DNA from 3 places in the Cereibacter azotoformans genome. Region 3 is predicted to be linked to each of the others. Evidence: riboswitches for the same ligand, from Rfam matches in the RefSeq annotation. Region 3 holds a riboswitch; each other region holds the start of a gene.
The links. A riboswitch is a leader RNA that binds a small molecule or an ion and turns the genes downstream of it on or off. The one in region 3 is predicted to bind cobalamin.
Positions count from the first base shown of each region.

Region 1 (3,268 bases), on a different replicon from region 3:
GCGCTGCTTGGTGGGCGCGTGGGCGAGTGCGTTCCTCATCCAGTGGATGCGGCACCGCTGATGGGTGGCGTTGAAGACGCGGCGAGGTGAGGAGGATCAGGCGACCGTCCGGTGGACGGTCGACCCGACGAACGCGCGCAAGCCCTTGTGGTCGTCGGCGATCACCAGCTTCACTCCGCGCAGACCGCGGTCGGCGAGGCTGCGCAGAAACTCGGTCCAGAACGTCTCGGCCTCCGAGGAGCCGGTGGTCACGCCCAGCACCTCGCGCTTGCCATCCTCGTTCACCGCCACGGCGATTATAACGGCACGGCTGACGATCCGCCCGCCCTCGCGCACCTTCACATAGGTCGCGTCGAGCCAGAGATAGGGCCATGCGCCCTCGAGCGGCCGGGAGAGGAACGCGTTCACCCGCTCGTCGATCTCGCTGCAAAGCCGGCTGACCTGGCTCTTGGACATGCCGCCCGCGCCCATGGCCTTGACGAGGTCGTCCACCGACCGCGTCGAGACGCCATGGACATCGTTCGTCGGGCGGTCCTTCCACTGGAAGGCCCGCTGATCCTCCTCACCCTGGAACACCGCCACCAAGGCCTTCTCGGCCGTCCGGCGCGGCTCCAGGAAGCTGGGCAGGTAGCTTCCCTTCCGAAGCTTCGGGATCTCCAGCGCGATCCGGCCCGCCCTCGTGTCCCAATCCCGTTCCCGGTAGCCGTTGCGCTGCGCCTCCCGCAGCGGTGAGCGAGCACCCTTGGCGGCGCCGGTGCGCAACTCCACCTCCAGTTCCATGATCCGGTCGGCCGCGAAGGCCAGCATCTCGCGGACAAGGTCCGTATCGGCCTGCTTTTCAATCAACTCCAGCAGCGCCATTCTGTCGTCGGTCATCGTTCGGCGGCTTACGCGGCGCCACTGGCGCCACGGTCCGCCTCACCCTCGTGGTGGTTCCAGGTCTTGCAACCCGAACCTCTACCGAAGACCGGCGATGGCCCCCACCGGAACCACCGGCCGCGCGCTGCGCTACGCCGAGGGCTCCGCGCCCGGCCTCCTACACCAAGCCTTGGGACACGGCCCCGCGGCCTTGCCCAGGTGGGCGCGCCGCGTTCCCTTTTAATCCTCGGGACACAGCAACGCCCGGGTGAACCGATCACGCACCTGTCATCCCCGAGCAGCGCGCAGGCTGTCAACCGGAAAGCGAAGGCGTCGAGGCCCCGGTTGACAGAACCGGCCCCCCGCCGCATCGTCGCGGTGCCCTGGTTCCCGCGGTGATCCCGCGGGCGAAGAGGGAAGCCGGTGCAACTCCGGCGCTGCCCCCGCAACTGTGAGCGGCGAGCCATCTGCCATGCCACTGGCCCCATGGGCCGGGAAGGGGCAGCCGGCGTCCGAGCCGCGAGCCAGGAGACCTGCCGGGCCTTGACGACCATCCCGGGCGGCGGGCCCGGAGGCATGGGCCCGTGCGCTCGCGCCGGGATCAGCCACCCTTCCGCCTTCCGGTCAAGCGACCGAAGGAGTGGCCATGGAGCCGAAAGACACAACCCTGAGGCCTTCAAGGGCTTCACCAACCGCGACTGCCCGTTCCTGCCCTGCCATCCGGGGGTGAAGCGCGCGTTCAACTGCCTGTTCTGCTACTGCCCGCTGATCGCCTACGACTGCCCCGGGCCGTATGAGATCTATACCGACCGCAACGGGCTGGTGCGCAAGGACTGCTCGGCCTGTACCCTGCCGCATGACGGCTACCAGCAGTCGTGGAACTTTATCCAGAAGTGGCTGGAATTCCCGCAGCCCTGGTCGGGCCAGCCGCAGACCGACCCGCCGACACCGCGGCCCCGTCCGGCCGAGGGTGCGACCGAGGCCGTGGCCGAGGCACATCGCCGCCACCGCGAGGGCTGACGCCGCGAGGTGCGCCGGGTATGCCGCGGCCGAAGCGCCCCGGTGGCCTAGTGCGCCAGCCTCAGCAGCGCATCGAGATCGAGGTCCGCCTCGATCCCGTCGGCCAGCCGATCAAGCGCGGTCTCTATCCGCGCGGCGTGGTCCCCGGCCGATCCGGCGCCGCCCATGGCCTGAAGCCACCGGGCGCGGAAGGCCCCCGCGCCGAAGATGCCGTGCAGGTAGCTGCCCATCACCCGGCCGTCCGGCGACAGCGCGCCCTCGGGTCGGCCGTCCGGGCTCAGCCACGGGCGGGCGAGGCCTGCGCCCGTGGTCACCCCCATGTGCATCTCGTAGCCGGTCACCCGCGTTCCGCTGATCGCGTCTGTCGCGGTGATCTCGCAGAGCCGCTTGGCCGGGCCGATCACGGTGTCGATGTCCAGCAGGCCCAGGCCCTCGGTCTCGCCCGGCGGGCCCTCGATCCCGTCGGGGTCCGTGACGCGCCGGCCCAGCATCTGGAAGCCTGCGCAGATCCCGACCACCCGGCCGCCGCGGCGGTGATGGGCGCGGATGTCGATGTCCCAGCCCTCGGCCCGCAAGGCTTCCAGCGCGGCGCGCGTGGATTTCGCGCCCGGCAGGACCACCACGGCGGCCTCGGCGGGCAGCGGATGGCCGGGGCGCACCCAGTGCAGATCCACCCCCGGCTCGGCCGCCAGCGGGTCGAGGTCGCAGGCATTGGCCAGCCGCGGGATCTCGGGCACCGCGATCACCAGACCGCGGCCGGGCTGCCGCGCCTGATCCAGCGCCAGCGAATCCTCGGCCGGAAGGGCGCGGGCGGCCTCGGACCATCGCACGAGACCCAGAACCTGCCAGCCGGTCGCCTGCCGGATGTCGGCGGCAGCGGGTGCGAAGATCGCCGGATCGCCGCGGAACTTGTTCACGATCACCCCTGCCACACGCGCCCGCTCGGCCGCGGTCCACAGGAGATGATGCCCCAGCACCGCCGCCGTGACGCCACCGCGCGAGTCATCGGCCAGCAGCACCGCCGGCAGGTCGGCGGCCGAGGCCAGCCCCATGTTCGAGATGTCCTGCGGGCGCAGATAGCGCTCGGCCCCGCTGCCCGCGCCCTCGATCAGCACCAGATCGCGGCCCTCGCAGAGCCGGTTCAGGCTTTCCACCACCCGCGGCAACAGGGCGGGCTTCAGCCGCTGGTAGTCGGCCGCGGAAAGCCGCCCCTCGACCCGGCCCTGCACCACCAGCTGCGCGGTCACGTCGCTGTCGGGCTTCAGCAGCACCGGGTTCATGTCGGTGGTGGGCGCCAGCCCCGCCGCGCGAGCCTGCAGGGCCTGCGCCCGGCCGATCTCGCCTCCGTCCACGGTCACCGCGGCGTTGTTCGACATGTTCTGCGCCTTGA
Region 1 covers NZ_CP090024.1:26,931-30,198, forward strand. The annotation lists partial or broken gene LV780_RS20970 (IS256 family transposase) at 1-876, opposite strand, end outside; cobalamin riboswitch at 1,226-1,413, shown strand; partial or broken gene LV780_RS20975 (cysteine-rich small domain-containing protein) at 1,505-1,878, shown strand; gene LV780_RS20980 (cobyric acid synthase) at 1,926-3,268, opposite strand, start outside.
Region 1: linked by a shared signal. The riboswitch ahead of LV780_RS20975 (cysteine-rich small domain-containing protein) and the one ahead of LV780_RS18565 (DUF4198 domain-containing protein) in region 3 are both predicted to bind cobalamin.

Region 2 (3,268 bases), on a different replicon from region 3:
CCCGACATCGCCCCCATGGTCAATGCGTGAAGCGCGTCCATCTCGGCGATGGGCACCAGGTTCAGCCGCGCGAGTCCCACGAGGACGAGCCCCGCCGCCAGCCAGCCAAAGGTGATGTGGAGGAGCAGCAGAAGCCGGTTCGCCCGCACCCGCCAGCCGCGCCAGCCCGCAAGGCGCAGGCCCTGCGCGATCCCCGCGCCGACGAGGCAGAGGGCCGAGACCGTCTCCTCGCCCAGGAAGGCCAGCGCCAGCGCAAGCCAGAGCAACCCCAGCGCGCACCAGCCAAGGACGGGTCGCGGTGCGGGGTCGGGCGCCGGGCTTTGAACCTGCCGCAGCCAGTTCAGCGTGAAGGCCGGCACCATCCGCCCGCCGATGATCGAGATCTTGAGCGCGAAGAACATCCAGCCCACGCGCACCATGGTGGCCGCGTCGGGCAAACCATCCGTGAGCGCGGCCCGCAGATAGAGCGTCTCGGCCAGCCCGTAGGCCAGGACCCCTGCCCCGAAGCCGATCTTGGTCCAGCGCCTGGCCAGCAGCGCCTCGCGCAGCAGCATCCCGGCCAGCGCAAGGAAATAGGCGCAAGCCGCGGGCTGGATCAGCCAGATCGGCGCCGCGGGCCAAAGTCCCGCCAGCACCAGCGCCACCCGCGCCAGCAGCCAGAGCGCGACCAGCGCCATCAGCGGCCGCCCCGACAGCGGGTCCGACCCGCGCCATCCTTGCGCCGCGGTCAGGAAATAGCCGCCGACCGCCGCCGAGCCGAGCCCGAAGAGCATCTCATGCCCGTGCCAGAGGCCCCATGTGCCCAGAACCGGCGCGGCAAGGCCCAGAGCCTCTCCCCACTGCCACCAGACCAGCGCCGCAAGCGCCCAGAGCCCCGCGCCCAGAAAGAGCGGCCGGTGCGGCGCCAGCCAGAGATCATGCAGTCGCGTCATGGGTGCGTCCTTTACGTCCGCCCTTCTGCCGCGACCGGCGCGGCTTGTGAAGCCGTCCCGCGTCCTCTCGTCCCGGCCCTCCGCGTCGGCTTGACAAGGGCGGCCCTTTCGCTCACCACTGCCGCCGCGCTGGTTCCTGTCCGCAAGCGACAGGCGAAGAGGGAATGCCCCAGAGGCAGCCGCCCCCGCGACCGTGACCGGAGAGGTTGTCCATGCCACTGGCCGAAAGGCCGGGAAGGCGGACCGCCGCGGGACCGCAAGGCCCCACATCCGCAAGCCGGGAGACCTGCCAGCGCTGAGACTTACGGGCGGACGGGGTGTTCCGCGGCCGGTGGACCGAGGTGCCGCCTTGTGCCGCCTCCCTCCCCTGGATCGGGCCCCTTTTCCGCCGCAGGACAAGGGACGGCCGATGACCGTGACGCTTCACGTCTGCACCACCTGCCGCGCGGGACAGCCCGTGGCCGAGGGCGATGCCACGCCGGGCCTGCGGCTTCATGCCGCGCTCGCCGCCGATGCCCCCGAGGGCGTCACCGTCCGGCCCGTCGAATGCCTGTCCGCGTGTTCGCAGGGCTGCGCCGTGGCTTTGTCGGCGCCCGGCCGCTGGAGCTATGTCTATGGTCGCCTCGAAGAGGCCGACGCACCCGCGATCCTCGAAGGCGCCGCCGCCTATGCGGGCGCCTCCGACGGCATCGTGCCCTGGCGCGAGCGGCCCGAGATCTTCCGCAAGCAGTCGCTTGCCCGCCTTCCCCCCATCGGAGAGATGCCATGACCGACCTTGCCAAGATCCCCGTCACGGTGATCACGGGCTTCCTCGGCGCCGGAAAGACCACGCTGATCCGGCACCTGATGCAGAACCCGGGCGGGCGCCGCCTTGCGGTCCTGGTCAACGAGTTCGGCACCGTGGGCGTCGATGGCGACCTGATCCGCGCCTGCGCCGACGAGAACTGCCCCGACGAGGCGATCGTGGAGCTGGCGAACGGCTGCCTCTGCTGCACCGTGGCCGACGAGTTCATCCCCACCATCGAGGCGCTGATGGCGCTGCCCAGGCGCCCCGATCACATCCTGATCGAGACCTCGGGCCTTGCGCTGCCGAAGCCGCTCCTGAAGGCCTTCGACTGGCCCGCCATCCGCTCGCGCATCACGGTCGATGGCGTGATCGCTCTGGCCGATGCCGAGGCCGTCGCCGCGGGCCGCTTTGCCCCCGATGCCGACGCCGTGGCCGCGCAGGCCCAGGCCGAGGGCGCTGATCACGAGACCCCGCTCTCGGAAGTGTTCGAGGATCAGCTCGCCTGTGCCGACCTCGTGCTTCTGACCAAGGCCGATCTCGCGGGCGAGGCGGGCCTTGCCGCCGCGCGCGCGGTGGTCGAGGCGGAATCGCCGCGGCCGATCCCGATCCTCGCCGTGACCGAGGGCGCGGTCGATCCGCAGGTGATCCTCGGGATCGAGGCCGCGGCCGAGGACGATCTCGCCGCCCGCCCGTCGCACCATGACGGGGCCGACGATCACGAGCACGACGATTTCGCCTCGACCGTGGTCGATCTGCCCGAGATCGCCGATCCCGAGCGTCTGGCCGAGGCGATCCGGGCGCTCGCGACCGAGCGCAACGTCCTCCGCGTGAAGGGCCATGTGGCGGTTCAGGGCAAGCCGATGCGGCTTCTCGTGCAGGCGGTGGGTGCGCGCGTCCGCCACCAGTTCGACCGGCCCTGGAGCGGCGCGCGGCAAAGCCGCCTCGTCGTCATCGCCGAGCGCGGCGATCTGGACGAGGCCGCGATCCGGCAGGATCTTCTGGCACGGATCGGCTGAGCCATGCATGTCGTCTTCCGCGAAAGCCACGGGCTCGAGGAGACTGCGACCCCGTTCGATCCCGGCCAGACGCCCGCGGATCTGGTGGTCCTGTCCTTCTCCGACAGCGATCTCGGGGCCTTCGCGGCGGGCTGGCACCGGGCGAAGGGCGGCCTGCCCGCGACCCGGCTTCTGAACCTCGTGGCGCTGCGCCATCCGCTCTCCATCGACACCTACGCCGAGACGGTGCTGGCCCATGCCAAGGCGATCCTGATCCGGCTGATCGGCGGCGAGAGCTACTGGAGCTACGGGCTGGCCGAGGTGCAGGATCTCTGCCGGCGCCGCGGGATCGCGCTGGCGGTCCTGCCCGCGGACGGGCGCGAGGATCCGGCGCTCGATGCGCTCTCGACGCTGCCGGTCTCGACGCTGCGGCGGCTGTCGGCGCTCTGCGATGCAGGCGGCGCGGTGGCGGCGCAGGCGGCGCTGGCGCAACTGGCGCTGGCGGCGGGGCTCTATGCGGGCCCGGTGCCGGGCGAGAAGCGGATGCCCGACAT
Region 2 covers NZ_CP090021.1:1,359,817-1,363,084, forward strand. The annotation lists gene LV780_RS06830 (NnrS family protein) at 1-932, opposite strand, end outside; cobalamin riboswitch at 1,046-1,240, shown strand; gene LV780_RS06835 (DUF1636 family protein) at 1,342-1,701, shown strand; gene cobW (cobalamin biosynthesis protein CobW) at 1,698-2,735, shown strand; gene cobN (cobaltochelatase subunit CobN) at 2,739-3,268, shown strand, end outside.
Region 2: linked by a shared signal. The riboswitch ahead of LV780_RS06835 (DUF1636 family protein) and the one ahead of LV780_RS18565 (DUF4198 domain-containing protein) in region 3 are both predicted to bind cobalamin.

Region 3 (3,268 bases):
GCGACAGGCAGGCGGCTCGCGGCCAGCAGCGCCACCGCCACCGCCAGCGCCGCGACAAGTGCCGCGAGGGTCGAAAGCGCCACGGTGCCTGCGGCAAAGCCCACCGCTGCCAGCACCCGCGCGCGCGGGTCGATCCGGCGGAAGGCGCCGCCGTCGGGCGGCGGGGCAGCGGCGTCGGCGGACAGGAGGTGGCCCAAGCCTCAGCCCGCCATCCGCCGCCGGGCGGCGAGGTAGAAGCCGAGCCCGAAGAGCCCCGCAATCCAGCCAAGGCCGCCCAGGATGGTCTGAAGGTCGTTCTTCTCCTTGTAGGCCGCGATCTCCTGCCGAAGCGGGCGCAGCTCGTCGCGCAGCATGGCGGCGATCTCGTCCCGCGAGAGCGGCGCGGCTCCCCCCGCCAGTGCGGCGGTTGTCAGTGGAATCGCACCGGCGCCGGGCGGCGTGGCGGGGGAAGCCTTCCCCAGAAGCGCCGCGACCGCCTCGGCCGGCATCGTCACCTCGGCCACATGGCCCGCGCCGAGATTGGCGTGGAAGACGTGGGCAATCGGCTCGGCCGGCGTGAAGCTGAAGGCGCCCGCGGCGTCGGTCACCACCTCGCCGAGCGGCCGGCCCTCGGGATCGGTCACCGTCACCCGCTGGTTCGCGGCCATGTCGCCGTTGGAAAAGCCGATCTCGCCCTCGATGGCCGCGCCCGCAGGATAGACCGAGGCGATCACCTTGTGCGCAAAGGCCGGCAGCGGCGCCAGAACGAGGACCAGCGCGAGCAGGAGTTTCATCTTGCGGCCTCCATGACCGAGAAGAGTTCGGGCTTGACCTGCCGGACCAGCGAGACCGCGGCAGCGGTGATGGCCGCCTCGACCGCCATGACCGGGATATGCGCGAGGAAGACGAGCTTGGCCGCCGGGATGAACTCTTCGCCCGAGAGCGCCAGCGCCACGCCAACGCAGAGCGTCGTCAGAGCGACGGCGAGCGCACCGCCCACCGCGCCCCAGATCGCCGCGACCGCCGGCGGCCCGGCGAGCCCCCTGCGGCAGAGAATCCCCACCAGCACGGCCGGGGCCGCGATGTCGAAGGTGTTCACCCCCAGCACCGTCACGCCGCCGAAGCCGAAGAAGACCGCCTGCAGCAGCAGGCCCACGAAGAGCGCCGGAAACGCGGCCCAGCCGAGCACCAGCCCCGCGAGCCCGTTCAGGATCAGGTGGACGGACGAAGGGCCGATCGGAACATGCACCAGAGAGGCGACGAAGAAGGTCGCCGACAGCACGCCTGCTGTGGGGATCTTCTCGACCGGCAGGTGACGCAGGCCCTGCGCGATGCCGGCCGCGGCCAGCACCGCACCGCCGATCACCACAGGCCCCGAAAGCGCGCCATCGACGATGTGCATGGATCTACTCCACGTCCCAGGCGCGCACCCAGATCACGGCGTCCTGGCTCAGCTCCTTGCCTTCGTGCTCCTTCACCGGCCCGGTGCCGAGCGCGGCGAAGCCCCACCAGCCGGCCTTCGGGATTCCGAAGGTGAAATAGCCGTCCGCGTCCGAGACCGCGACCACCGCGCCACCCGGCATCGGCCCGGCCACGGGAGTCCTCGGCGCGTTCGTCGCCATGTCGGGCTCGGCCGCCATGAACTCCACCTCGATCTCGGCACCGGCGACCGGCTGACCCTCGGACAGCACGCGGCCGGTGAAGGTCGATCCGGCGATGACGTTGTAGGGCTTGACCAGCGGCAGGATCTCGGTCGGCAGACCCTGCGGCTCGGTCCAGTCGGTCGGCAGTTCCATCCGGTTCAGGTAGACCTTGGCGAACTGCTGGATGAAGATGTCCTCGGACGGTTCCAGATAGGGCGCAGGCTCGACCACCAGCACGTAGTCGCCCGCCTTCGTCACCGGCACCACCGCGTCGAAGCCCTGCGCCGCATTCGAGGCGCCGGTGAAGGTGAAGGGCGTCAGGCTGGCCGCGAGGTCGATCTTCTCGCCGCGGCTGACCGCATAGAACGCCTGCGGCGGCCCCATGTCCATCACGTGGCCGTTCTCGAACGGATGCCAGAAGATCAGCTTCACCGGCACGTCGCCCGGCGCCTCGATCAGCGGCGTCTCGACATGGATCAGCTGGAAATGCGCCTCGGCGGCGGCGGGCATCAGAAGGCCCGCGGCAAGCAGCGCGTGGTGGAGTTTCATCATTCGTCCCTTTCTGCCGCCTTCGGGGCGGTCGTGTGAAAGGACGGAGGGGAGAATGGCCCGAGGTGGTCGCACGATCCGGCGCCGTGCCTCGCGCCAGACGCGCACCCCGGCGTCCGGTGGAAGGCGCGGGATCGCTCCCCGCGCGCCAGCGGCAGGTCTCCTGGCTCGCGGATCACAGCTTCGGCCGGCCTTCCCGGGCAGGGCGCCCAGTGGCATGTCGGCCTCGCTCACCGCTCACAGTTGCGGGGGCAGCCGCGGAGTCGGCCATCCGGCCTCACCGCATTCCCTCTTTCCTCTTCCGTTGCCGGAAGAACCGATGACGCTGCCGTTGAACCCGGTCTGCCGCTCCCTGTCAACAGCGTTATCCGCGCACCAGCGCCGCAACTCGGGCAGGCCGCGGGCCGATACCGGAAACAGGGAGGCGGCGCCGTGTCACCCGGTGGGGCTCCGGCCTCGATGCGGAGCATGGTTCCGGGGGGCGGAGCGGCCAGCGCACGGCCGCCTCGCCGCCTGCGGACCGCCCGCCGAAGTGCTGATCCCCGCCGGCGCCGAGCCGTTCAAGTGGCGGATCAACGAGGACTTCACCGTGACGCTGACCGTGCCCGGAGACTACGGGGCTCAGTTGCACAAGTCCTGTGAGGGACACATCCCGCGTAGAAGCACCGTCCGGTCAGCGCGGTGCGATCGTCACTTCGGGCGCTTCGGCGAGCGACAGGCAGAGCCGCCGGCCCTCGGCATCGACAAGCTCGGTCGCGCAGGCGTCACTCGCCCGGGCGACATGGGCCAGCACGCGCTCGCCATCCTCGACATTGCCGAAATACCAGACCTCGCGCCGGCTGTTGAGCCGCGGGGCCTTCCCGCGGTTCTCGCGCCATTCGGACGCCTTCGCGATCCGGACGAAATTCTTGAAGTACAGGAAGTCTGCCGTGTTGAAATCCTGGATGCGGTTGACCTCGTAGTCCATCGCGAGCACCCCCTCGACGGGGAGGCTCTTCATCGCATGGTGCCGCTCAAGTTCGGCATCGATCCTCGCGCCGTCGAGATCCTCGGCGGTCCAGATGTCACGGACCTTCGCGAACTTCTTGTTGGACCCC
Region 3 covers NZ_CP090022.1:721,220-724,487, reverse strand. The annotation lists gene cbiQ (cobalt ECF transporter T component CbiQ) at 1-197, opposite strand, end outside; gene LV780_RS18575 (Ig-like domain-containing protein) at 201-773, opposite strand; gene cbiM (cobalt transporter CbiM) at 770-1,381, opposite strand; gene LV780_RS18565 (DUF4198 domain-containing protein) at 1,386-2,171, opposite strand; cobalamin riboswitch at 2,308-2,507, opposite strand; gene LV780_RS18560 (Pnap_2097 family protein) at 2,845-3,268, opposite strand, start outside.